Regions from separate parts of the Paenibacillus sp. DCT19 genome, predicted to be linked through region 3. Evidence: riboswitches for the same ligand, from Rfam matches in the RefSeq annotation. Region 3 holds a riboswitch; each other region holds the start of a gene.
What was found. A riboswitch is a leader RNA that binds a small molecule or an ion and turns the genes downstream of it on or off. The one in region 3 is predicted to bind thiamine pyrophosphate.
Positions count from the first base shown of each region.

Region 1 (5,782 bases), 570 kb from region 3:
CTAAACTTTCCTCTGCCGCTCTAAGCACACCTTGATAAGAACAATGCTTGGCTGATACTTTAGTGACTAGGAATACCTTACTTCTGACATCATGAATGGCACGACCAACCACTTTCTCGGCACCCCCATCTCCGTACTCTTCTGCAGTATCAATTAGGGTAAGTCCATGTTGGATGCCATGACGCAATGCCTTCACTTCATCTCTTTCTTTCCTCGGATCTTCACCAAACTTCCACGTCCCTTGACCAATCACCGGAATGTCTATCCCTGTATTCCCTAGCTTACGATATCGCATGAACAAAACCTCCTACTGCTTCTTCAAAAGCTAACAGCAGGTTGTCGTAATGCTTGTCCATCCTATACACTCCCTATCTCAGTAATTTCGATTAATAATATATTCCAGAAATATACTGATGCTCCTTCATGGATATCTAGTTATATAAAAAAGAACCCCTACGATAAGCAATGTCATTAAGTTTATTACCTTAAGGACATTGCGATATAGGAGTTATTGCATTGCATTTCTAATCCGACTCTTTCATATGCATACCAACATTAAAATTCACGTCTTACTCTTCTTCCGCTAGATGTGGCAGTGCAATAAACTCAGCCCCGCCCATATATGGCTGGAGCGCATCCGGAATTCGAATGCTTCCATCAGCCTGCTGATGATTCTCCAGCAACGGAATGAGAATACGAGGCGAAGCCACAGCTGTATTGTTTAGGGTATGGCAATATACCAGCTTCCCTTCTGCATCACGACAACGAATATTCGAACGACGTGCTTGGAAGTCATGCAGATTCGACGAAGAATGTGTCTCACCGTACGCTTCCCGGCTAGGCATCCATGTCTCAATATCATACTGCTTATACGTCTTCTGCCCCATATCCCCGGTACATACCGCTACAACACGATAAGGAAGCTCTAACAGTTGCAGCAATTGCTCAGCGTGTCCTGTAATCTCCTGTAACATCCGTTCCGACTCTGCCGCATCTGGAGCGCAGAGAATCACCTGCTCCACCTTGGCAAATTGGTGTACACGATACAATCCGCGCACGTCCCGTCCTCCCGATCCCACCTCACTGCGGAAGCACGTCGATACAGCAGCCAGCTTCACAGGTTGTTCCACATTCACAACTTCATCTGCATAATAGGACACGAGCGGAACCTCCGAAGTACCGACCAGCCACTTGTTCTCACCGGTAAGCTCATACACTTGATCTCGTCCTGTTGGGAAAAACCCTGTGTTGAGTAGAGCATCTTCCCTTACCATGAGCGGCACCTCTAGCGGTGTGAATCCCTGCTTCAAGAGCAGATCGAGCGCAAGCTGTTGCACGGCGCGGTGAAGTAGTGCCCCTGCTCCCTTTAGCACATAGCTGCGTGTTCCACCGATTTTCACCCCACGCACAATGTCAATTAGGTCATGCATCTCGCCCAATTCCACATGATCCTTCATGCTATACTCAAAAGTCGGGATTTCACCCACACGGCGTAGCTCTACATTGTCCGCATCCGAAGTACCTACAGGTGTGTCTGGCGATACAACATTGGGCACGAGCCACTGCATACGCGTAAATTCCTCTTGAATCGCTTCAAGCTTAACTTTGAGCTGTTCCAACTGCTCATTCCGTTGTTTTACCTCGCTTCGCAGCCCCTCTGCCTGCTCACGCTGACCTGCTTGCATCATCCTGCCAATATCTGCCGACAACGCGTTACGCACTCTGCGTCCTTCTTCAATTTCCTGCAATAACGCTCTGCGTTCCTCGTCTCGCTCTAACAGTTCTTGAATGTTAATATTGATTTTCTTTCCATCTGCCGCCGCCTGCACCTCTTCTGCATGCGCTCTGATCCACTTCATTTCAAGCATGGTCACCGTCTCCTTTGGCTGTAAAAATACAAAGAGCGCCCTCATCCCTTGGGACGAGGAGCGCTCTGCTCGCGGTGCCACCCAACTTGCCGAAGCAGTTCATTCACTGCTCCAGCCGCTTGGTCCGCGATAACGGGCGGTTCCGGTTAACTTGGGGAAATATCGCTCCCCTGGCGAAAACGCCTCCGAGTTGGATGCTCTTCAACGGCATGTTCCGATCTGTAATTGTTGATTAACAGTATATACAAAAGCTACGTTTAAATGCAAGCGATACTGGCTTAATGTTTACATTTTTAATCATACTTATAAACCAGGTTGTTATCCCCATCTATTCCCTGAACGGATGTCTCGATCATCTTCTCATCTGTTGTTACATCCAGAAATGTCTTGCGATCATCCATTGACATGCCGTGCATTGTGACGTTGGAGTATTGAATTCGAATTTCGTTTATCGAAGGATCATTAATGTAACCGTAGTTGACCCTAAAATTACTCTTTCCATCCATCGTCGTGCCTACAAATTTAGCTAACCAAAAGGGTGCCTGTTTATCTATAGGGCTAAGATCTATATTTTGCAATATATATTCGTTCTCATGCTTTACAGCTTGTATCATCCCCACCTCTGTTACCGGCTCTTGGTTGAGATAGTATGTTGCAAAGATAGAACTTCCTTCATCGTAAGGGACATCAATAGTGATATTTTCAGAATTTTCTTCCCTGTTTAATCTCTTCTCCAGACCCACAGCCACTAGCTCTTGCAAATTTTCAGCTTTGATTTCTGATTCGCTATCCAGTTGAGTAAAACTGGTACTAGAATCAGAAGAAGTGTTAACGTATTCTTCTCCATCCTGTTGATCTCTACACCCAGTAATCAACAACAGGGCTACAATAATCAGTAATATTTGCTTCAGTTTCTTCACCACCTGTTAAAATTCTTGATGGCAAAAATATTAACACTTTTCTCCTCTATTTTCCAATTAATACAGGATTCATTCTGTCTCTACACTCAATGAACATATGGAATCACAAAGTCAATTAGGCTTCTGTATTAACTAAGGGGTTACGTTCCCTTTAGCTTTTATGAATTTACCGAATACATATCGAACAAGCGGCCCAATGATGAGCAACTGTAACGGTAGCGCCAGGCTAAAGTTCCGGAGTATGGTGTGAAGATACGTTTCTACGAGAGGCTTTCCGTTCAATTGATTGGCAAGATACGCCGTAAGCATCCCATACATCGACATCATCAACACCATGCCCACGACCATGCACACTGAAATCATCAAAACGCCGATCACCTTATTCGATTTGTTGAATAGCAACGCAAAGGCAATTTTCTGAGCCACCGGCCCAACGATAAAGCTTTCCACCACAAAAGCTACAATAAAACACAGGACGAATTGAAATAGGATTTCAAGTAGAGACATGCTCCCCATTAGTCCGTTGTACAGTAAATTGAAAGTCATCATAACAACGACCATTCCTGTGCACATCATCAATCCAAAATACGTATGTTCTTTCTTGGTTGTTGGCAATTCTCTCATCCTTTCTTCTACTTGGACAATTATAGAGATGAGGAATAGGGTCACATAAGTGAACACTTTGTGAACATTAATAAGATACCTATATGTTTATGTTGAAATATAGAACATTTCATCTAGATAAACTCTTTTTTCCTATTTGACAACCCGGATTTATACCCCTATCATACTCCTTAAAATGTAAACCATATTCACGAATCAGTTAGGAGGATTACTATACAATGAGCTTTCAAAAACGTATCGACCACATCGGTATCGCTGTCCGTGATCTAGAGACGACGCTTTGCTTCTATACCGAGATCGTTGGGCTTGAGCTGAAAGACCGCGTTACCCATACCAATGGTGTGATCCAACTTGCTTTCCTCGGATTCAATGGCAGTGATGAAACTGAAATTGAACTGATTCAGGGATATAGCGACAAACTTCCCTCCGAAGGAACTGTGCATCATTTTGCGATTCACGTGGAGGATCTTGATGCTGAATATCAGCGTATACAAGCGACGGACGCCGAATTTATCGATGGGGAGATTATCACATTACCGAACGGTTATCGTTACTTCTTCATCTATGGCCCAGAGAAGGAATGGATTGAATTCTTTCAGCGTTAAAGGTAAACCGATCTATCCATGATCCCGATTGGCGCACAGACAGCATCTATGATTGCTTTACATCCACTTCGTGAGATCCATCATCCGATATTCCAGTTCATGACTGGACACGTTCTGCCCACTGCCCTATAATTACACCTAGTAATACCCTTAACTTCATAGTTTCCCAGGGGAGTCGGAATTGGCCGGCTGAGAGTGTATCCCACAAGATACTAACCCTTAGACCTGATCTGGATCATGCCAGCGTAGGAATCGGAGTATATCGAATAGGCCCAGCTATATCGCTGCGCGCTACTTCTCTAACGCCTGCACGCGTCCCGGAATCCGGGGCGCTTTTTTTATGTTCTTTTGCATATCTCATTACATAAAAAAGACATCCAGATCATAGCCGGTATAATTCTGCTGATTTATGCACGATGCTTGGATATGAAGCCAAGGAGAACCCTCGCCATTTAGGCGGACCACATGAAGGAGAGAATGAAGATGAGATGGCGTAAAATGATCGGCTTGTTGCTCCTATGCGTAACCTTGATTGCAATCACGGCTTGCGGAAGCAAGGAAGCTGGCCCTGCCCAATCTAACGGAGGTACCAACACCGAGAACAGCAGTGAAGGTGATAACGTAGCACTCCGAGACGTTAAAGTTGTACTGGACTGGACACCGAATACGAACCATACCGGCTTATATGCAGCAGTAGATCAAGGATTCTACGAAGCCGAGGGTTTAAACGTGGAGATTGTGCAGCCTGGTGCGGGCGGCGCTGACACGATGGTCGCTTCGAATGAAGTACCTTTTGGTGTAAGTTATCAGGAAAGTGTAACTCAGGCGCGTACCCAAGGTGTACCGCTCGTCTCCATTGCTGCGGTTATTCAGCATAATACATCTGGATTTGCAGCACCGACGGATCGGAACATTAAATCCCCGAAAGACTTCGAAGGTAAAACCTATGGAGGCTGGGGCTCCCCAGTGGAGGAAGCAGTCATGCAATCCATTATGGAGGGCGAAGGCGCTGACGTGTCCAAAGTGAAAAACATTAACATGGGCGACGCGGACTTCTTCACTGCCGTGAAACGAGATATTGATTTTGCCTGGATCTTCTATGCGTGGACTGGGATTGAGGCTGAGCTTCGCGGAGAGCCGATCGACATGTTGTATGTCAAAGACTACTCCGAAGCACTCGATTATTACACGCCTGTATTGGTAACGAATGAAACCACGATTCAGAACGATCCTGAACTGGTTAAAGCGTTCATGAAAGCTACATCCGAAGGGTATCAGTATGCGATTGATCATCCCGAAGACGCCGCTAATATTCTGATCAAAGCCGTACCGGATCTGGATAAGGATCTTGTAATAGCAAGCCAGAAGTGGTTAAGCCCGAAATACACAGATGATGCACCACGCTGGGGCGAACAGAAACAGGAAGTATGGCAGAACTATACGGACTGGATGTTCAGCAAGAAACTGCTGGATGAACAGATCGATGTGAGCAAGGCATATACGAACGACTTTTTACCCCAATAAAATCTCTCATATAAAATGAACATAATATTTACACGAGAACGGAGAGGACAGAAATAACGTGAAAAAGCGAAGCGGTCGCCTTTATCACCGGATTTTCCCTTTAGAGAAAGGGAATCAAAAAAATCTGGGGATAACAGCGATTGGAAGGTTATTCTGTCATCGAAGTGGCAAGTGTAACAGTTGTTCGTTCATTTTATATATTTCGAAAGGAGCCGTGAACTCCATGGCAAGCACGTTACTC
Region 1 covers NZ_CP029639.1:459,517-465,298, reverse strand. Annotated here, with positions in the region: gene DMB88_RS02150 (aldo/keto reductase) at 1-295, opposite strand, end outside; gene serS (serine--tRNA ligase) at 570-1,868, opposite strand; gene DMB88_RS02140 (hypothetical protein) at 2,162-2,791, opposite strand; gene DMB88_RS02135 (DUF2798 domain-containing protein) at 2,921-3,403, opposite strand; gene DMB88_RS02130 (VOC family protein) at 3,631-4,017, shown strand; TPP riboswitch at 4,176-4,287, shown strand; gene DMB88_RS02125 (ABC transporter substrate-binding protein) at 4,501-5,541, shown strand; gene DMB88_RS02120 (thiamine-binding protein) at 5,765-5,782, shown strand, end outside.
Region 1: linked by a shared signal. The riboswitch ahead of DMB88_RS02125 (ABC transporter substrate-binding protein) and the one ahead of thiM (hydroxyethylthiazole kinase) in region 3 are both predicted to bind thiamine pyrophosphate.

Region 2 (5,782 bases), 1.9 Mb from region 3:
TACAATCGACAGATTAAAGATCGGTTATTCCCTGCTGCAAGTGGGTTAACTGCTGACGACCCCGGACGTAGATATACGCTAGTCATGGGCGATTTTATTACGATAACCGTCCAAAGCACCAATCGGACATCCAGTATGTTGATCCGGGAATGGTTGAATGGAACACCCACTGCACCTGCTGTGCTCACCACCTATGGAGGTATGGTTTTAAATGAAGATTACTGATTTTTCAATTTTATTTGTAATTATCTTCTTGCCACTATTCTGGATTGTATCCCTTCATACGCGGGATGCTGAGGAAGCACAGCTTTTAAGCCAAAAGTATAGGTCTGCATTGCAGACTGCTGTGCTCGATGCAGGAGCAGTAATGCATCAAAATGAAAAGCAAAATAATGAAGCAGGCTATGATTCTACGAAATTTGTGAAGGCGGATAAGGAATTAGCCTTGCTTACATTTACACAAACGATGGCCTTGAATATGGAATTCAGGATGATCCGGCTGCTATTCGATCATTATTTGATTACATACCGGCAATTGTTGTACTGGATTATGATGGATACTACATTTTGGCTAAGGAAGCGGAAATGACAGGAAATACCGAGCTTACATACAAGCAAGTCTGGAGTCCCAAGAAACCATATACATATGCAGATCCAAACGGCAGCAGCATTAACTTTACATTGGATGGATATGTATACGCTTATGATGCTATCCAAGGGAAATGGATTGAAGGTTTTCAGAAGGAACTGGCATCTAACACGCAAATCCCATTGTTACAGGATACCGACACATTTGAGCAAGTGAGACGAAGTTGGATTGTGACCAGTGTTCAGGAAGATCTTGCTGATGTTATTAATCGTCATAACGAATTCGCGCGTAGAAATGGCATATCTTATACGTTTACGTTACCGTTAATCCCGCAGGAGGATTGGTATAATTCGATTAACGATACAGGTATTATGGCATTTATCCAAGGTATACCTGTAGGGGATCAAAAAGTTAATAATTATGCTATTGGTGGAGGCAGACTTGTGAAGAAGACGGCAGTGGTCGGAGGAGTAGATCCATCAACTGGAGTCAAATATTACTATCCTTCTACATGTAACTATGGCTATAGAGCAGAAGAGGTCTTTGGCGACGGAAAACAAGCTGCAGCGCAAGGTTATTTTGAGCGTAATTGTTATGTCAGTGAACAAGCTCCATAAGTGAAAAAGTTTGCAAGAAGACATTACTTTCAGAAAAGACAGGTACGTGCTAGAATAGGTCTTTGGTACAATGTCTAAATTAGTGATTAAGTAATGTCAAATAGATAGGAGCAACCTCATCTTATGAGTTTATTGTCAGTTGAGAACGTGAGTCACAATTTTGGAGATCGCACGTTATTTAAAAATGTATCTTTTCGTTTACTGTCAGGTGAGCGAGTAGGTCTTGTTGGAGCAAATGGTGTAGGCAAATCCACGCTAATGAATATTTTGACTGGGAAATTGCTTAAAGATAGTGGGAAAGTAGAATGGACACCTAAAGTTCGTTATGGATATTTGGATCAGCATACCAAGCTTACGCCAGGTAAAACGATCCGGGATGTGCTGAAGGATGCATTCTTGCCACTGCTTGAGTTGGAAAAAGAAATGATGGCAATTACCGATCAGATGGCCGATGCTGACCCTGAGCAATTGGAACAGTTGCTTGAGGAAATGGGCGACATCCAAGAGCAGTTGGAGCAGGGCGATTTTTATTTGATCGATGTAAAGGTAGAAGAGATGGCAAATGGTCTGGGGCTGTCCGTTATCGGGCTTGATCGTGACGTTGCTTCACTTAGTGGGGGTCAGCGTACCAAGGTACTTCTGGCTAAGCTTCTCTTGGAGAAGCCGACAGCGCTTCTGCTGGATGAACCTACGAACTACCTGGATGTAGAGCATATCGAATGGCTGACCCGGTATTTGAAGGATTACCCGTATGCTTTTATCTTGATCTCCCATGATACAGAGTTCATGAATGAAGTAGTTAACGTGATCTATCACTTGGAATTTGCCAAGTTGACAAGATATGCTGCGAACTACAACAAGTTTCTTGAGATGGCAGATATGCAGAAGGCTCAGCATATTGATGCTTATGAGAAGCAACAGGAGTATATCAAAAAGCAGGAAGACTTCATCCAGCGGAATAAAGCACGTGCATCTACATCAGGTCGTGCGAAGAGCCGTGAGAAGCAATTGGGCAAAATTGAACGGATTGATCGTCCGGATGAGGCAGCCAAACCTACTTTCAAATTCAAAGATGCTCGTGCCAGCAGTAAAACGGTGTTTGAGGGCGTTGATTTTGAAATTGGATATTCTCATGCCTTATTACCTAAAATGACAATGACCATTGAACGTGGCGAAAAGATCGCCATCGTGGGTTGTAACGGTGTGGGTAAATCCACACTACTCAAAACGATTCTGGTAAAATTCCGCCAATCAGTGGCAAAACATTTTTGGGAGATTATCTGGAAACCGCTTATTTTGAGCAGGAGGTACGAGCGGGGAATATCACTCCAATCGAGGATGTATGGAATGAATTTTCGCATCTGACGCAGAATGAGGTTAGGGGACATCTGGCACGTTGTGGATTAAAAAACGAACATATTACTCGTCCGCTTAACATGCTCAGTGGTGGAGAACAAGCGAAAGTGCGCTTGTGCAAATTGTTAATGCGCGAAAGCAACTGGATTTTGTTTGATGAGCCGACCAATCACCTTGATGTAACAGCCAAAGCTGAACTGAAGCGCGCCCTGCAAGAATTCAAGGGCACAGTGCTTCTCGTATCTCACGAACCTGATTTCTACGAGGATTGGGTTACGAAGACCTGGGATGTTGAAGCTTGGTCTGAGCAAAATTAGTCTACGTAGTCAAACGGGAATCTGAAATCCTCGGTGACAAAAAAAGGACTCTATGGTAATATAGGCTACAACTTCATATCAACACTAGGGGGCCGCACGATGCGGCTGAGATGGAAGAATGCGATTCCGGACCCTTTGCACCTGATCTGGATCATACCAGCGTAGGGAAGTGGCGCGTTTTCGTTTATTAGGAACAGCACTCAGCATGAATGAGAGAATGCCTGTAGCTAAGAGAACAGCATGTTGTTTCTATGAGATTTTGCAATGGGGTATTCATTGCATGAATAGAACCTCTGTGTGTTGTTCAACACTTATTAAACGAATCAAAGCATATATTTCGCAGCCACTCCCCTACGGGAGTGGCCTTTTTGTTATGTCATTGTTTAAGAGAGGAGGTTATCTTTTGGTAATTACTGAAGAACATGACTCCAATGTCACAGCTTCTTTTGAGCTGCATGTTATCTCTCAAGGCGTAGGGAATTTGCACAACTTTGTAAGTGTATCGAAGGATATATGGCCATGGGTCGACTATATTCATATTCGAGAAAAACAACAGCCACCTAAACAGCGTAGGAGTGGGCAAACCAACTGCATCAATCAGGCGTTCCGTCTGATCGGATTGTGATTAATGGTGTGCATGAAGTGGGTCAAGGTGAAGGGTTGGCAGGTGTGCATTGGGGTCAGGAAGATTTCTCTAAAAGCGCGTTATCTATTAGTGACATTCGAAAACGGATTCGCATCGGTGTATCCGTTCATTCTGTAGCTGAAGCCAAGGCTGCTGAGCAACGGGGTGTAGACTATGTTTTTTTCGGTCATATCTATGACTCCAATAGCAAACCAGATATTCAGCCTAGAGGGCTGAAGCAGCTAGCTGAAGTGTGCACTAATGTAACTATTCCAGTAATTGCAATCGGTGGCATTGGGTTGAGCACGTTCGTGACCTTCGCAGAGCTGGAGCAAGAGGCATTGCTGTCATATCACATATCTGGGCGAGTGAGAATCCAAAGCATGCGATTCGTGTACTAAGACAGGCGATCGTAGAATCGGAAGGTTAATCTTGAGCAAGGAGATGAGATGGTGAACGATGGAGCGAGAGTTCGGAGACGAAGCATTAACCGAGATTTACGTAAAACATTGTCTCGCAGTAGAACCAATGCTGGAATCCACGGAAAGCTTCATGCAGAAACAATTGTGATTGGTGGGGGCGTGATTGGTTGTGCAATTGCTTATGAGCTTGCAGCACGAGGACAAGATGTTCTTCTGCTTGAACGTGCGCGGATTGCAGAGGGTGCATCTTGTGCAGCGGCTGGAATGATTGCAGCAGATAGTGAGCATTTTTCTTCACCTATGATGGCGAACTTGGCAACCATGAGCAGACAACTTCTGCATGAGCAGTGCGAACAACTGAGCTCCCTGAGTGGGATGCATATTGGGTTTCAACAAAATGGTTTTATTACTCCTGTGCGTTTGGAAAAAGATTTAAACAGCGATTCCACTGCTACAGCACCACGATCAATCACGTCTGAAATTTGGTGGGATGTTATCAAGGCACAACAAAAGGCTCCATGGTTAAGCAAAAATATTTATGGTGCCTACTATCGACCGCTGGAATGTGACGTTCTACCTGTTAATTTGACTCAAGCTTATGCAAAATCAGCTCAGGCACTCGGAGCACGGATTATTGAAGGCGTGCATCATGTTAATCTTCGAGTGGATGCAAACGGAGTACAAGGCGTGGAAACTTCAATTGGAACGATGACATGTCGCAATGTCATTGTTGCTAATGGTTTGCAAGGGGAAGTGTTAATGAAGCAGGCTGGGCTTCAATTGCCGACTATGCCGGTCAAAGGCGAAATTGCAGCAGTGCAGTTCTCAGATCATTCTGGACAACTTGCCCCAGACAAAACGGTATACGCAGAGGACATTTATATCGTACCTAAGGCCAATGGAGAAGTATGGATTGGTGCGACCGTTTTACAGGGGAATCTGATCTACATGTTTCAGCTGCCGGGTTACAAAAACTGCTTGAACGTGCTGCCAGCTGGGTACCTGGCATTGCAGAAGCTCAGTTTGTACGGGCATGGGCCGGAGTAAGGCCTTCAACACCCGATGGATTACCATACCTCGGCGCATGTGAGAGCATGCCTGGTTTATATGCAGCCTTTGGACATCATCGCAATGGAATCCTGTTAAGTGCTGTAACGGGTAGCCTACTAGCAGATTTTATTGGAGGTAAATCTTCAGAGGAGCTGAATGTGCAAGGTTGTCGTCCAGAACGCTTCAATAAAAGGGGATCCTGCATTGAATATTATCGTCAATGGTCAACGGATGGAGATAGAAGACCGCTTGAACCGTGTAGATAAACTGCTGCACTCATTCGATCTTCATGTGAAAACTGTCGTTGTTGAGTTGAATCGCCAGATTCTTACTCGCGAACATCATGAGACGACCCATTTAAAAGATGGGGATCGGGTCGAAATTGTACATTTTGTAGGAGGGGGCTAAGTGATGTTGAAAATTGGTGAGCATGTCTTTCAGTCTAGATTATTGTTGGGTACAGGTAAGTTTGACGATTTAGAGGTACAGTCTCAGGCCATTGAAGCCTCAGGCACAGAGGTGCTTACGTTTGCCGTGAGACGTCTTAATCTTGAGGAGCGTAACAAAAAGCACTTTCTCGATAGGGTAGATCTTGATCGCTATACCTTGCTGCCTAACACAGCGGGCGCTTCTACCGCGGAAGAGGCTGTTCGAATTGCTGAACTCGCCCGTGCTTCCGGACTTTGTGATATGATAAAAGTAGAAGTAATCGGCGATGGAATTACATTGTTACCAGACCCGATTGAAACGTATAAAGCCTGTGAGATGCTGCTACATAAGGGCTTTACGGTTCTTCCTTATATTTC
Region 2 covers NZ_CP029639.1:2,938,071-2,943,852, forward strand. Annotated here, with positions in the region: gene DMB88_RS13390 (hypothetical protein) at 1-225, shown strand, start outside; gene DMB88_RS32000 (hypothetical protein) at 212-589, shown strand; gene DMB88_RS32005 (hypothetical protein) at 568-1,206, shown strand; partial or broken gene abc-f (ribosomal protection-like ABC-F family protein) at 1,330-2,879, shown strand; TPP riboswitch at 2,956-3,064, shown strand; gene DMB88_RS13405 (hypothetical protein) at 3,283-3,504, shown strand; gene DMB88_RS13410 (thiamine phosphate synthase) at 3,522-3,905, shown strand; gene DMB88_RS13415 (NAD(P)/FAD-dependent oxidoreductase) at 3,954-4,973, shown strand; gene DMB88_RS32010 (NAD(P)/FAD-dependent oxidoreductase) at 4,901-5,242, shown strand; gene thiS (sulfur carrier protein ThiS) at 5,181-5,384, shown strand; partial or broken gene DMB88_RS13430 (thiazole synthase) at 5,388-5,782, shown strand, end outside.
Region 2: linked by a shared signal. The riboswitch ahead of DMB88_RS13405 (hypothetical protein) and the one ahead of thiM (hydroxyethylthiazole kinase) in region 3 are both predicted to bind thiamine pyrophosphate.

Region 3 (5,782 bases):
CACGAATTCAGTCGATTATTCGCGTTTTCAAACCGTATTAGGACGGAATAGCTTTACTGAGGTTCGTTAAATTTTGCAAACGTAGATGATCCGCCTGTTAAGATGTGGTGGGTTCGTTAGCGCTTGGAGCGAAGAGATATTCGCATTTACTCGTTAGAGCTGATAAGCAGATAGACTGTTAAGGAAATTCTCTGAGGCGAATCCCTTCACTTCTTGTTCGCTATAGCGTTTGAGTAGTGCATTGATTAAGTTTTGAGTATGTCCTGCGTGCTCTAATCCCTCCACATAGTGGATCAGACCATCAAAATCCGATCCTAGTCCGATGTGCTTCACACCGCCAATGGAACAAAAATGCTCCACATGTCGCAGTACATCATCAATAGATGCTGCTTCGTCCTGATCGGATCTGAGAAAGTCGGGGAGGTATAAGACGTGCACGGTAGCATTTTTGGCGAAGAGAGCCTGTGCTTGTTCATCGGATAAATTGCGGGGATGGTTATAAATGCCCTGTGCATTGGAATGACTGGCAATGGGGTAGTCCGCCAACTGCAACACATCCCAGAAGCCAGCTTCACTAAGGTGGCTAACATCCGAGAGAAGGCGATACTCGTTATTGAATTCAATGATCTGTTTGCCAAATTGAGTTAACCCTGAACCGCGGGGCTCCAATGCGCCGTCTGCAGCGAGATTAGCGTAGTTCCATGTTAGTCCAACGGAGCGTACACCAAGCCGATATAACAGGTTTAGCTTGTGAAGATCATTACCAATCGGATCGACACCCTCTAGGGTGAGAAATGCACCAATTTCTCCATCACGTAGATTACGAATCTGTGACCAGTCAGTAATGTGAATGATCTCTGGATTTTTGTCCAGAATTTCCGTATAGAAATAATGCACTTGATCTAAGGCCGCTTCAAATTTAGCAGAATCCTTGAGATTAGGCGGGACAAAAATAGCAAAACCTTGAACTTTCACTTGACCAGCAATGAGTCGTGGTTTGCTTGCTTCTAGGCTGTCGGTGTGATCGAAGGCTAGCTTACCTCCAGCTCTCCAGATCCGAAACAGGGCATCACAGTGCAGATCGATGACATTCATGTGTAATAGACTCCTTTATTCAATTTGGCAAACTGTAACAGGGATTACTGGCTTGAGTTATGTAAGTGGTATACTTCGTTTCGCTGTAATGGAAGTTATTAGATTCACATAGGAACACGCGGCATCGTGATGCCTGCGGTGGCCGAATGCGCTGAGTAGACCGTACCGAATCATTCATATAGTACATGTCGCTACTGCTCAGCCAGGGTAAATATGCGAAATTAGTATAGTTTTTATTACACACTATTCTTATTTGTTAACTTTGTTTTGAGATGTAACGATTCTATCATTGAGCTTGTCTCTACACAATTCATCGAGCAATCAATAGTTCCTATATCACTATCAAAATAATCTATATGGCAAAGTAATAAGAAAAGCAGTGAGGTCTCTAGCTGGCGCATAATCCAAGCGCCCGGCGGGGTTGCCGCGGTGCAGGGGTGCTTGGCTACGCCAGCATCCCACCCACCGCCGCAGCGAACCGCGCAGCCGCTGCGCGCACGTCGGCCGCGCCCGCAATGGCGGAGATGACGGCTACGCCGTCGGCTCCAGCCGCCATCACGGCGGCCGTGGTATCGGGCGTAATGCCGCCGATACCCACCACCGGAACTGCGATGCCTGCGGCGCGCAGTTCCAAGATCCCTGCGGAGCCCAGCACAGCATGGGCATCCGCTTTGGATCGCGTCGGGTACATTGGCCCGACGCCAAGATAGTCGGCGCCCGCCTGCACCGCACGGCGGGCTTCCGACGCAGAGTGGGCGGATACGCCAAGCATCCGCCCAGCTCCAATGCGGGCGCGTACAAGCGCCGCGTCCGCATCATCTTGGCCGACATGCACGCCGTCGGCCTCCACAGCTACAGCCAGCTCCACATCATCGTTCACGATGAACGGTATCCCGTGCTGGCTGCACACCTCGCGAAGCCGCCATGCAAGAGCCAGGCGGGCTTCGCCAATCAGGGCACCAGTTCCTTTTTCCCGGAACTGGAACAGCGTAATGCCGCCAGCAATCGCCTGGCGCAGCACCTCCACAGGGTCTTGCGTGGTATTCACGCTGCCCATCACCAAATACACCTGCATTGCGCGTCGCACCGCGTCTGCATTCAGCTTAGGCATCACCGCTCACCCCGCTGCCTGCGCTGATACGCAAAATGATTCGTCGGCCCATGCCCAGCGCCAATGCCGAGCTCATCCTCAATGGCTGCCTGAATGAATGCTCGCGCAGTCGTGACGGCAGCCAGAACGGACGAACCCTTCGCCAGTTCAGCTGTAATGGCGGCAGAATACGTACAGCCCGTTCCGTGGGTATGAGGGGTCACTATACGAATATTCTCCAGATAGTGAAAGGACTGCCCATCATAGAGTACATCGACAATCATGCCGCCCGTATCATGGCCGCCTTTGATCAGGGCATACGTTGAGCCCATCTGCACAAGGCGTCGGGCTGCTTCTTCCCGTTCACTTACATTTCGAATGGACATGCCTGTCAGCAGTTCGGCTTCAGGGATGTTTGGCGTGGTGATCTGTGCATGCGGGATCAGCTCCGTAATCAGTGTCTGAATAGCCTGCTGCTGAAGCAGCGGTGCGCCGCCCTTGGCTACCATAACGGGATCAATGACCAGATTAGACCATTCATAATGGCGCCATTTCTCGGCTACCAATTGAATAATTTCGGTACTGTAGAGCATGCCTGTTTTTACCGCATTTGGCTTGAAGTCGTCGCCGGTCGAATCAAGCTGTTGGGCTATGCCTTCATACGAAATAGGAAAAACACCCTGAACTCCTGTTGTATTCTGCGCCGCAATGGCAGTAATAACGGTCATGCCGTATACATCAAGTTCCTGAAAGGTTTTGAGATCGGCTTGAATTCCAGCACCGCCGCCATTGTCCGATCCAGCGATTGTTAGAGCCTGAGCTATACGCATGGTGTATCTTCACCTCCATGGATGTGGCGAATAAGAGCACGTTGCTGTAGTACAGATGGGGATACTAGGTCGAGCTGATTCAATAGCTCGATCTGGAAACTGCCAGGGCCCTGGCTTTCCGTACGATCTGCAGCAATCTCAGCAGCAACGCCGTAGAAGGCGAGAGCTTCTACCACGCTATCCAGACGCTCCTTGTCATCAGTCGCCACAGCTGCAAATGCGCCAATTACAGCACTGAGCAGACATCCCGCACCGGTAACTTGGGTTAAGAGGACGTGACCGTTGCTCACGAGATAGGTCAGATGTCCATTCGTAATGACATCTTCGCGACCTGTGATCACAACGATACAGTTTAACTTTTGAGCTGCACGCTCAGCTATTCCGATTCGATCTCCTTCACCTTGTCCAGCATCTACACCTTTGCTATTCCAGTGCTCACCAATAACATTGGCGACTTCTGCCACATTGCCACGCAAGATCGTGAGACGTAGCTCACGAACGAGCATCTGAACCTGCTCGGAGCGATAGGATGTGGCACCAGCGCCAACAGGATCAAGCACGACAGGGACTTGATGGGCGTTGGCGGATATACCAGCGAGCAGGATGGACTGCACAACATCTTTATTAAGTGTGCCAATGTTGAGGACGACCGCGCCGGACATTTTCGCAACATCGGCAACCTCCTCGTGTGCATAAGCCATAAAAGGTGATGCTCCAAGTGCAAGCAAGCCATTGGCTACAAAGGGAGCTACCACAATGTTGGTGATATTGTGCACTAACGGATTTTGAGTGCGTATACGTTCCAAGTAAGACATCTGTTTTCCTCCTTAAATTCATTTTCATAACTCACTGGCATTTTCCCAGAATTACATGTAGGCAAGCGGCGAGAAATGCTATATTCTGATCTGCGATGACTCATTTTTCATCCTAAAAAATGCAAAAAGCCCCGCCCATTTCCGGAGAAATGAGTGGGGCTGTATTTTCAATTCGCAAGTGTATTTCATCTTACATGTTCTGCATGATGAAACGCATGAAGTTTATTGAAAGGCCGCTCCACTTCCCTCCGCTGGTATGATCCAGATCAGGTTCAAAGGGTCCGAAAGTTCATTCGTCTCAGCCGTTAGGCTCCCCCAGTGCAATTGTTCAACTATATTCAGTTATAACCGTTTTTGAACAGGTATTTATAGCTCCAGCATATATCACATGCAAGCCGGATGTAAAGAAGGGATGATCCAAGTTTATGCTTCGACATAGCAACAGGAATCTGATACGAAACGTTGTTGTTCCCTACTTCCCAACCCGATATAATAGAGGTTGTTCCAAAAGAACACTTAGATCACGCAATGGTGAAAGTGTTATCGTTATATCACGAAATGAAGGTGGGACGCTCTCCCTCCGGAGAAGAATGGGGATCCGAGTTGAAAACATTCAAGAAAGTCTACATCGAAATTACAAGCATCTGTAACTTGGCGTGCAGCTTCTGTCCACAGACCAAGCGTGCCAAAAATTTCATTGACCCTGACGTCTTTAACAATATACTGGATCAGATTAAGCCACATACCAAACACATATATCTTCATGTCAAAGGTGAGCCGTTACTGCATCCCAAAATCGATCTGTTGCTAGATTCTGCACATGAGAAAGGATTCAAGGTCAACATCACGACCAATGGTACGCTACTGCCCAAGACGCAGCATAAGCTTCTTGGCAAGCCAGCGTTACGTCAGATGAACTTCTCCTTGCACAGCTTCGACGGACATGAAGGCTCGACAGACCGCGAAGGATATTTGAATAACATATTGACCTTTGCTCGTGAAGCAGTGAAACATAATGTCATCATTTCGTTCCGACTCTGGAACCTGACACAGGATAATTTTACGAATGCCCAGATGAACCGAAATCGCGAAACGCTTGAGGTGTTAGAGCGGGAGTTCGACTTGGATTTTCGGATTGAAGAAAAGGTCGTGCCGGGTAGCGGAGTCAAAATTGCTCCGAATGTATACCTCAATCAGGATCATGAATTTCAGTGGCCAAGCCTTGATGCACCCGAGGATGACGGTAAAGGCTTCTGTCATGCACTTCGTAGTCAGGCCGCCGTATTGGTGGATGGCACGGTTGTACCGTGTTGCCTGGATGGCGAAGGTGTAATTAACTTAGGCAACGTACATGAGAAGTCATTCTCGGAGATCGTTGACGGGGAACGGGCCAATAACTTATTTTATGGATTCTCGAAGAGGCAGGCCGTGGAAGAGTTGTGCCGCAAGTGCGGGTATCGCCAGCGGTTTGGTGCATAGGATGCATCGTTAGTCATCACAAATAAAGACTTAAGATCACGTTATCTGGTTACAGATGGCGTGATTTTTTGCTGTTTTGTACAATATTCATGTGTTTATCTGCCTAAATAGAGCATATTTGAAGTTCAGAATAGCATACTGCCCGGATAAGCCAGCGTACGTAATGTGCTGATAAGGAAGGCTCCAAGGCGAATACCAAGACATATCATCTAATGATTATTCTCGTTACATTCCTTATTTGGTAGGATCAGGATACGTTCCAAGCAGAGGTGCACATCTGGGGAACCGTGAGGACAAGCGTAAGCTTATGCGCTTCCAATCCATATGAATAGAGGAGGACGTTTTCGATGAAAAAATTGTTAACGGTGTTATTGTCGGTTGGTCTGGTCGCTTCCGTATTTGGTGCAATTCCTGCTTCTGCTGCTCCCGAGATTGTGAAGACAACCATCGTTGTAGAGAAGGGCAAGACGTAT
Region 3 covers NZ_CP029639.1:1,033,688-1,039,469, forward strand. Annotated here, with positions in the region: gene DMB88_RS04580 (dipeptidase) at 154-1,095, opposite strand; gene thiE (thiamine phosphate synthase) at 1,541-2,206, opposite strand; gene thiD (bifunctional hydroxymethylpyrimidine kinase/phosphomethylpyrimidine kinase) at 2,206-3,015, opposite strand; gene thiM (hydroxyethylthiazole kinase) at 3,006-3,830, opposite strand; TPP riboswitch at 4,057-4,157, opposite strand; gene DMB88_RS04600 (radical SAM/SPASM domain-containing protein) at 4,434-5,309, shown strand; gene DMB88_RS04605 (pectate lyase) at 5,657-5,782, shown strand, end outside.

Region 4 (5,782 bases), 2.6 Mb from region 3:
TTCCTCCATTTTCCACCAATGCTACAAACCCGGGATATACTAATACACAAGCAACAAAAATGGCATAAATCGGATTTGAACCAAGTTTTCTTGAAGCCCCGTATGCTACAAAAATAGGCATAAAGTAAAACGGAACATCAGCTAGAAAATTGATTAATGAATAGGACTCAGTTTTGTCGAATGAAGGTAAAATCATTACGATGATCATAAGCATAAGCTTCAGCATTCCACCTGCAATCAACCCGGTAATCATCGGGCTCACGGAACCTGCAATGAAATTTATCAGATCAAGAAGAAGGCTTTTAATCGTTCTTGGCTTCTTCTCTTTTTCTGGCATAGAGCCGCCTTCCTCACCAGAAAAGCGGTATTTTTTCATGATCATGTCATAAGCAGGTAACAAATTCTTACCCATGATGACTTGAAGTTGCCCGGCACCGAATACTGCCGAAATCACACCGTCAATCGATTTGAGTCCTTCCAGATCAGGTTTCTTCTCATCTTTCACGATAAAACGTAGACGGGTCATACAATGTGATAAAGAAACAATATTCTCTTCTCCACCACTTTTTTGAACGATTTCATCTGTGATTTTTTTGAAATCCATAAAGGTTCCCCTTTTCGTATAATCCATGATGTTTAAAATGCATGTTAATTAAGCAAAACCAATAAAGCAATTGGTATAAAATTTAAATATAATCATCAGGCCCTGTCTGATTACGCTTTCATTATAAAAGTCCTATAGAAGATTGTAAAACCGATATTTGTAATATAAAATATCGATTAATTGGATATTTAATTCAAAGGGGAAATTGATTTATGAATCATGAGGAAATTGAAACTTTTCTAGCTGTCGTCGAACATGGAAGCATTCTGAGAGGATCTCAGTCCCTGTATATCAGTCAAAGTACTGCAACAAACAGAATTCAACAGTTGGAGGGTAAATTAGGAACAAAGCTTTTTTATCGACAGAAAGGAATCAAGTCACTTACTTTAACTCCCCAAGGGCAAAACTTCTTATCCATTGCAAAACAATGGTCTGTTCTTTGGCAGGAAGCACAAAATCTGAATAGTTTTGAAAACTATACTGAATTACGAGTTAGTGCAGTAGATATGATCAACAGCTTTATGTTCGTTGAAGTTTATAAAAAGATGATGAAGAATCATGACCATATTGTTTTAAACATACAAACTAATCATTCAAGCAAAATACACCCTATGGTTGATAAACAAATTTGTGATATCGGTATTGTGTCAGGTCTCTATAATTATCCAAGTGTTAAATTTGTCCCTTTGTATCAAGAGGATATGGTATTGGTGTATAACCAATATTCTTTATACGCTCAAACCCTTGATAATAGAGACCTGAAATCAGAAGACGAAATTTACTTAACTTGGTCAGAAAAATTCACTCTTTGGCATAACCGTTATTTTCCATACTCAAAAAGAAAAAAGATCATTTTAGGCACTGCATCAATGCTGTTAAGTTATTTTGACGAAGTAAATAATTGGTCCATTATTCCCATGAGTCTCGCAAATAAACTCATGAAATTAAATCCATCTATCACGTATTCTTTGTTTGATAACCCTCCGCCACAGAGAATGATTTATCTCCTCATCAATCAATATTTGAAACCGGATATTCAAGAGGCGATTCAAATTTTTGTTGATGAAATCGTTAGTGAACTGGAGCAAAACGAAGGTTTAACTGTACTTATCAAAAATTATGAAAAGGTTCAGAACCTAATTAATTAATTTGTTTAATATAAGTTGAATTAACATCTAAATCCGATAACAAATACAACACTGATTATGTTCACCGAATTAATTATCAATATGTCAGTGCAGTGACTCCAGTCATCCTACTTGAGGTACATAGTACTATCTCTGAAAGATGACATCTTATTGCACAACAGCCGATCATGTTATTTTTGCAACTTTCATGTTTTTTGAACTAACCTGCCTGTTAATTTATTGAATTAGCGCTACGTTCCTGCCCGTTAGTTGAACAAAAGCAGCAGATCGAGTTGATCCGCTGCTTTCTTTGTAGTATTGAACTATCGTTTCCCGTTAGCTTAACTCGTTTAGTTAGAATTTCCCTTCATCAATGTATGATACGTGAACGTTGTTTCTTACTATCTCGCTAAGTCCATTCTGATGATAGTAAGGCATCAAACTATCGGCCTGTTCAACATCGATCCACGATATTTTCATTATTTCATCTGGCCTATTAATTTTTTCCTTTCCGCCTATTATCGAGGATCTAAACGTAACATAAACAATGTGCTCTGATTCCTTTTCAACTTGATATTCATTTAATGCAACTACACCTATTAATCTTATGTCTAGTCCAGTCTCTTCTTTAGCCTCCCTAATGGCCGCTTCTTCAAACGTTTCATTTTTTTCCACTGCTCCTCCAGGAAGTGTCCATCGGCCTCCATCTCTATTTTGAACCATTAAGATTTTAGTGTTTGTTTGATCAGTGATTAAGGCATATGCTACATCGATTCTTTTCAAAATACCGATCTCCTTTCAAATAAATAAAAACGCTGTACCTGCAGGAGCAAGTACAGCGCACGTTAACATGACAAATAAGCGCAAAATGTGCTTCCCTACGATGGCATTACCCAACAGGTATTTTCGGTCTACGACGGTTTAGTCGTACTCTCAGCCTGATCCCACAAGCTCCCGCATATATTTTATTTTACATTAAATGAGTTTACTACAACTCGATGAAGATAATCAACGAATGCTACGCTAACCTACCGATTAGTTACACGACTTTTAGCAGATCGACCAAGTGCCGCTATATTTTCGATTCAATTTTCAAAATCTGTTGAAAGAGCTACCTCCTTCTGCTCCTCTAGCGCAGCCAAACGTGAAGCCAAACTTTTAGAAACCAATTCATAGGCATCACTCCCCAGTGTTAGACGAAGAGTAGTTTCCTCGGAATCAGCTGCATTAATGATCGCCTGTGCCATTTTTACCGGATCACCAGGGAATTGGTTATCGCCCGCCTCTTGTGACATTTGGCGAATATAGCCTACAGGCGTATTTTCATATTCACTCATAGGCACACCTGCCATCATACTGCTGCCACCAAAGTTAGTTCGTGCACTGCCCGGTTCAACAAGCGTTGCTTGTATATTAAACGAAGCTACTTCCTGAACGAGAGATTCGATAAATCCTTCCATAGCCCACTTGGTTGCATGATAGATACTTAGAGCCGGGAACGCAACTTGACCACCCATACTGGAAAGTTGGAAGATTCGGCCTCCCCCTTGAGCACGAAGGTGTGGTAATGCTGCACGAATCACCTGGATAGACCCGATAACATTGGTATTGAACTGATGAATAATTTGTTCATCACTTACTTCCTCGGCTGCTCCAAACAGCCCATATCCTGCATTGTTGACCACAACATCAATTTGTCCTAGTTCCTCAAAAGCTTGATTAACCACGTTTTTAATGGCCGGAGTGTCGGTTACATCCAACGTAGCCACCCATAATTGATCTCCATAGCGATCTTTTAAGTCATGTAGCGCATTTTCTTTGCGAACCGTAGCTGCCACACGATCACCACGTTCCAACAACAACTCTGTAAGACTACGTCCAAAACCACTCGATGTTCCTGTAATAAACCATGTTTTCATATAATAACGCCTCCATTTTAGTTTTTTATACTCTGCTTGCTCATTGTGTGTCTTTATTCATTTTAGAGATGTAATTCATATGGTATCCGTCCAGATAACAACTCATCGTTTTCAGAACATCCTCGTTGAAGTTGCGTTGAAGTCCATCCAGACCGTTCTGCTTGATTATCTCCATGACCTCTTCGGGTAATGTGGCTGATAGCTTGCAACCTGTGATGATGGATGCTTCGGCTTGAAGAATTTCCATGACATCATCGGGTGTTACTGCATTTTCTGCACAAATCATAGTCACAAGTTCGGACATTAACGTGTACAGATTCAGTTTATGATTCAGCATGGTTTCAGCATCTACATTTTTTTCAAAAACAGCAGTTCTCATCGATTCCAATTTGATGTATAGACCATTATCCTCAATCAGTTCTTTGAGTTCAGTCATCAACAGGTGTTTAAAATCAGCGAAGCTGTGAATGGACACTTCTTTCACCAATTCAGTTAATGACGCAAGTCGCTTCTCATACTCTCTGCATAACAGACTGAAGAATAACGCTTCCTTTGTTTTGAAATAAACAAATAAAATTCCGTTGGACATCCCCATTCTTTTAGCGATATCTGACATTTTTATTTTTTCGTACTCGGAGGTCAAAATAAGTTCAGCAGCCTGATCCATAATAGCTTTAGCTTTTAATGCTTTGGCTTCTGGTGTCATTGCTCGTTTAGCCATAATACCAATCACTCCATTCGATTCTTTTTAGATTGCTCATCGATCTGGAGTTACAATCCAAGCAGAATGGTCTGTCGTTTACTCCTTGAAAAATGCTTTTACCGATTCATCATAATCATTACAAAATGCTCGTGACATTTTCTCCGCTCCATGGCTTCTGGTCAGCCGGTTAATTTGCATCGTAGCAATTGCATCATTGGTTAATGTTGCGACTTTTTTGGGCATAATATAATCAAATTCCGCTGTGACTTCCATCCATACCTGATTGGCTTCCTGAGTCCAGGCTCCTTTTGCTTCACGATTGTTAATGACGATTGCCGTTGTGTTTTTATCTCGATGAGCGTCTTTTAACAATTCTCCAATCGCATGTATTTCATCCATATTCAGCATGAAGTTTGTGTGTTTGATAAAGAAAATCCCGTCTTCTTTCCAATACGTTGTTGTTTTTGGTAATTTCGAATCAAATGTAGACATGTTAGACACACTCCTCTATTTTAAATTATCCAAACATTTTAATAATTCTGTCGTAAGCACGATCTCCAAATACATTTTTCATAAATACCATCGGTTTTGCCATAAATCCTACCAGATAACGTGTTTTCGGTCTTCTTACCGTCACGGCTTTACCAATGGTACGTGCGATAAGTTCCGGTTTTGAAAGCTGATTGCCTGTATAGTTTTTGATCATACCCTCTGCTGACTTGTTTGCGGCTTCAGCATATGGGCCATTCGCTGATACTTTTTTCAGATGCTCGGCAGCAATGATACCCCAATCTGTTTTGATACCGCCCGGTTCTACCACAATCACGTCAATGCCGAAGGGTTCAAGTTCCAGTCGCAGGCAATCCGAAAGACCTTCCACTGCAAACTTGGTCGCATGGTACCAGGCACCGAAGTTAGTCCATATCTTCCCGCCCATTGAAGATACATTCACAATCTTACCGAACTTGTTTTTTCGCATGCTTGGTACGACCAGCTGAATCAGTCTCGCAAGTCCGAACACATTAACTTCCATCTGCCGCCGCGCTTCTTCCATGGGAACATCCTCAAGCGCACCGTAAGACCCGTATCCGGCATTGTTCACCAGTACATCAATTCGTCCTTCTTTGCTTAAAATCTCATTGACCGCCGCAATCATGGACTCTTCATCCGTTACATCCATGGAAATAGGACGAATACCTTTGTTCGCAAGATCCTTCATTTTGTCAATCCGGCGAGCTGCAGCATATACCGTAAAACCTTTGTCTTTCAGTTCAAGCGCAGCTTCTTTACCGATTCCTGACGATGCACCTGTAATTAAAGCAACTTGTTTACTCATGTTGTATAACCTCCACATATTTATTTGATTTTGAGTCAATTATATTTGACTTCGAATCAATTGTCAATCATGTTTGTTTTATTTTTCTCGCGG
Region 4 covers NZ_CP029639.1:3,618,821-3,624,602, forward strand. Annotated here, with positions in the region: gene DMB88_RS16525 (glucose PTS transporter subunit IIA) at 1-604, opposite strand, end outside; gene DMB88_RS16530 (LysR family transcriptional regulator) at 817-1,752, shown strand; gene DMB88_RS16535 (NUDIX hydrolase) at 2,086-2,514, opposite strand; TPP riboswitch at 2,589-2,699, opposite strand; gene DMB88_RS16540 (SDR family oxidoreductase) at 2,817-3,650, opposite strand; gene DMB88_RS16545 (TetR/AcrR family transcriptional regulator) at 3,691-4,371, opposite strand; gene DMB88_RS16550 (hypothetical protein) at 4,450-4,845, opposite strand; gene DMB88_RS16555 (oxidoreductase) at 4,871-5,689, opposite strand.
Region 4: linked by a shared signal. The riboswitch ahead of DMB88_RS16535 (NUDIX hydrolase) and the one ahead of thiM (hydroxyethylthiazole kinase) in region 3 are both predicted to bind thiamine pyrophosphate.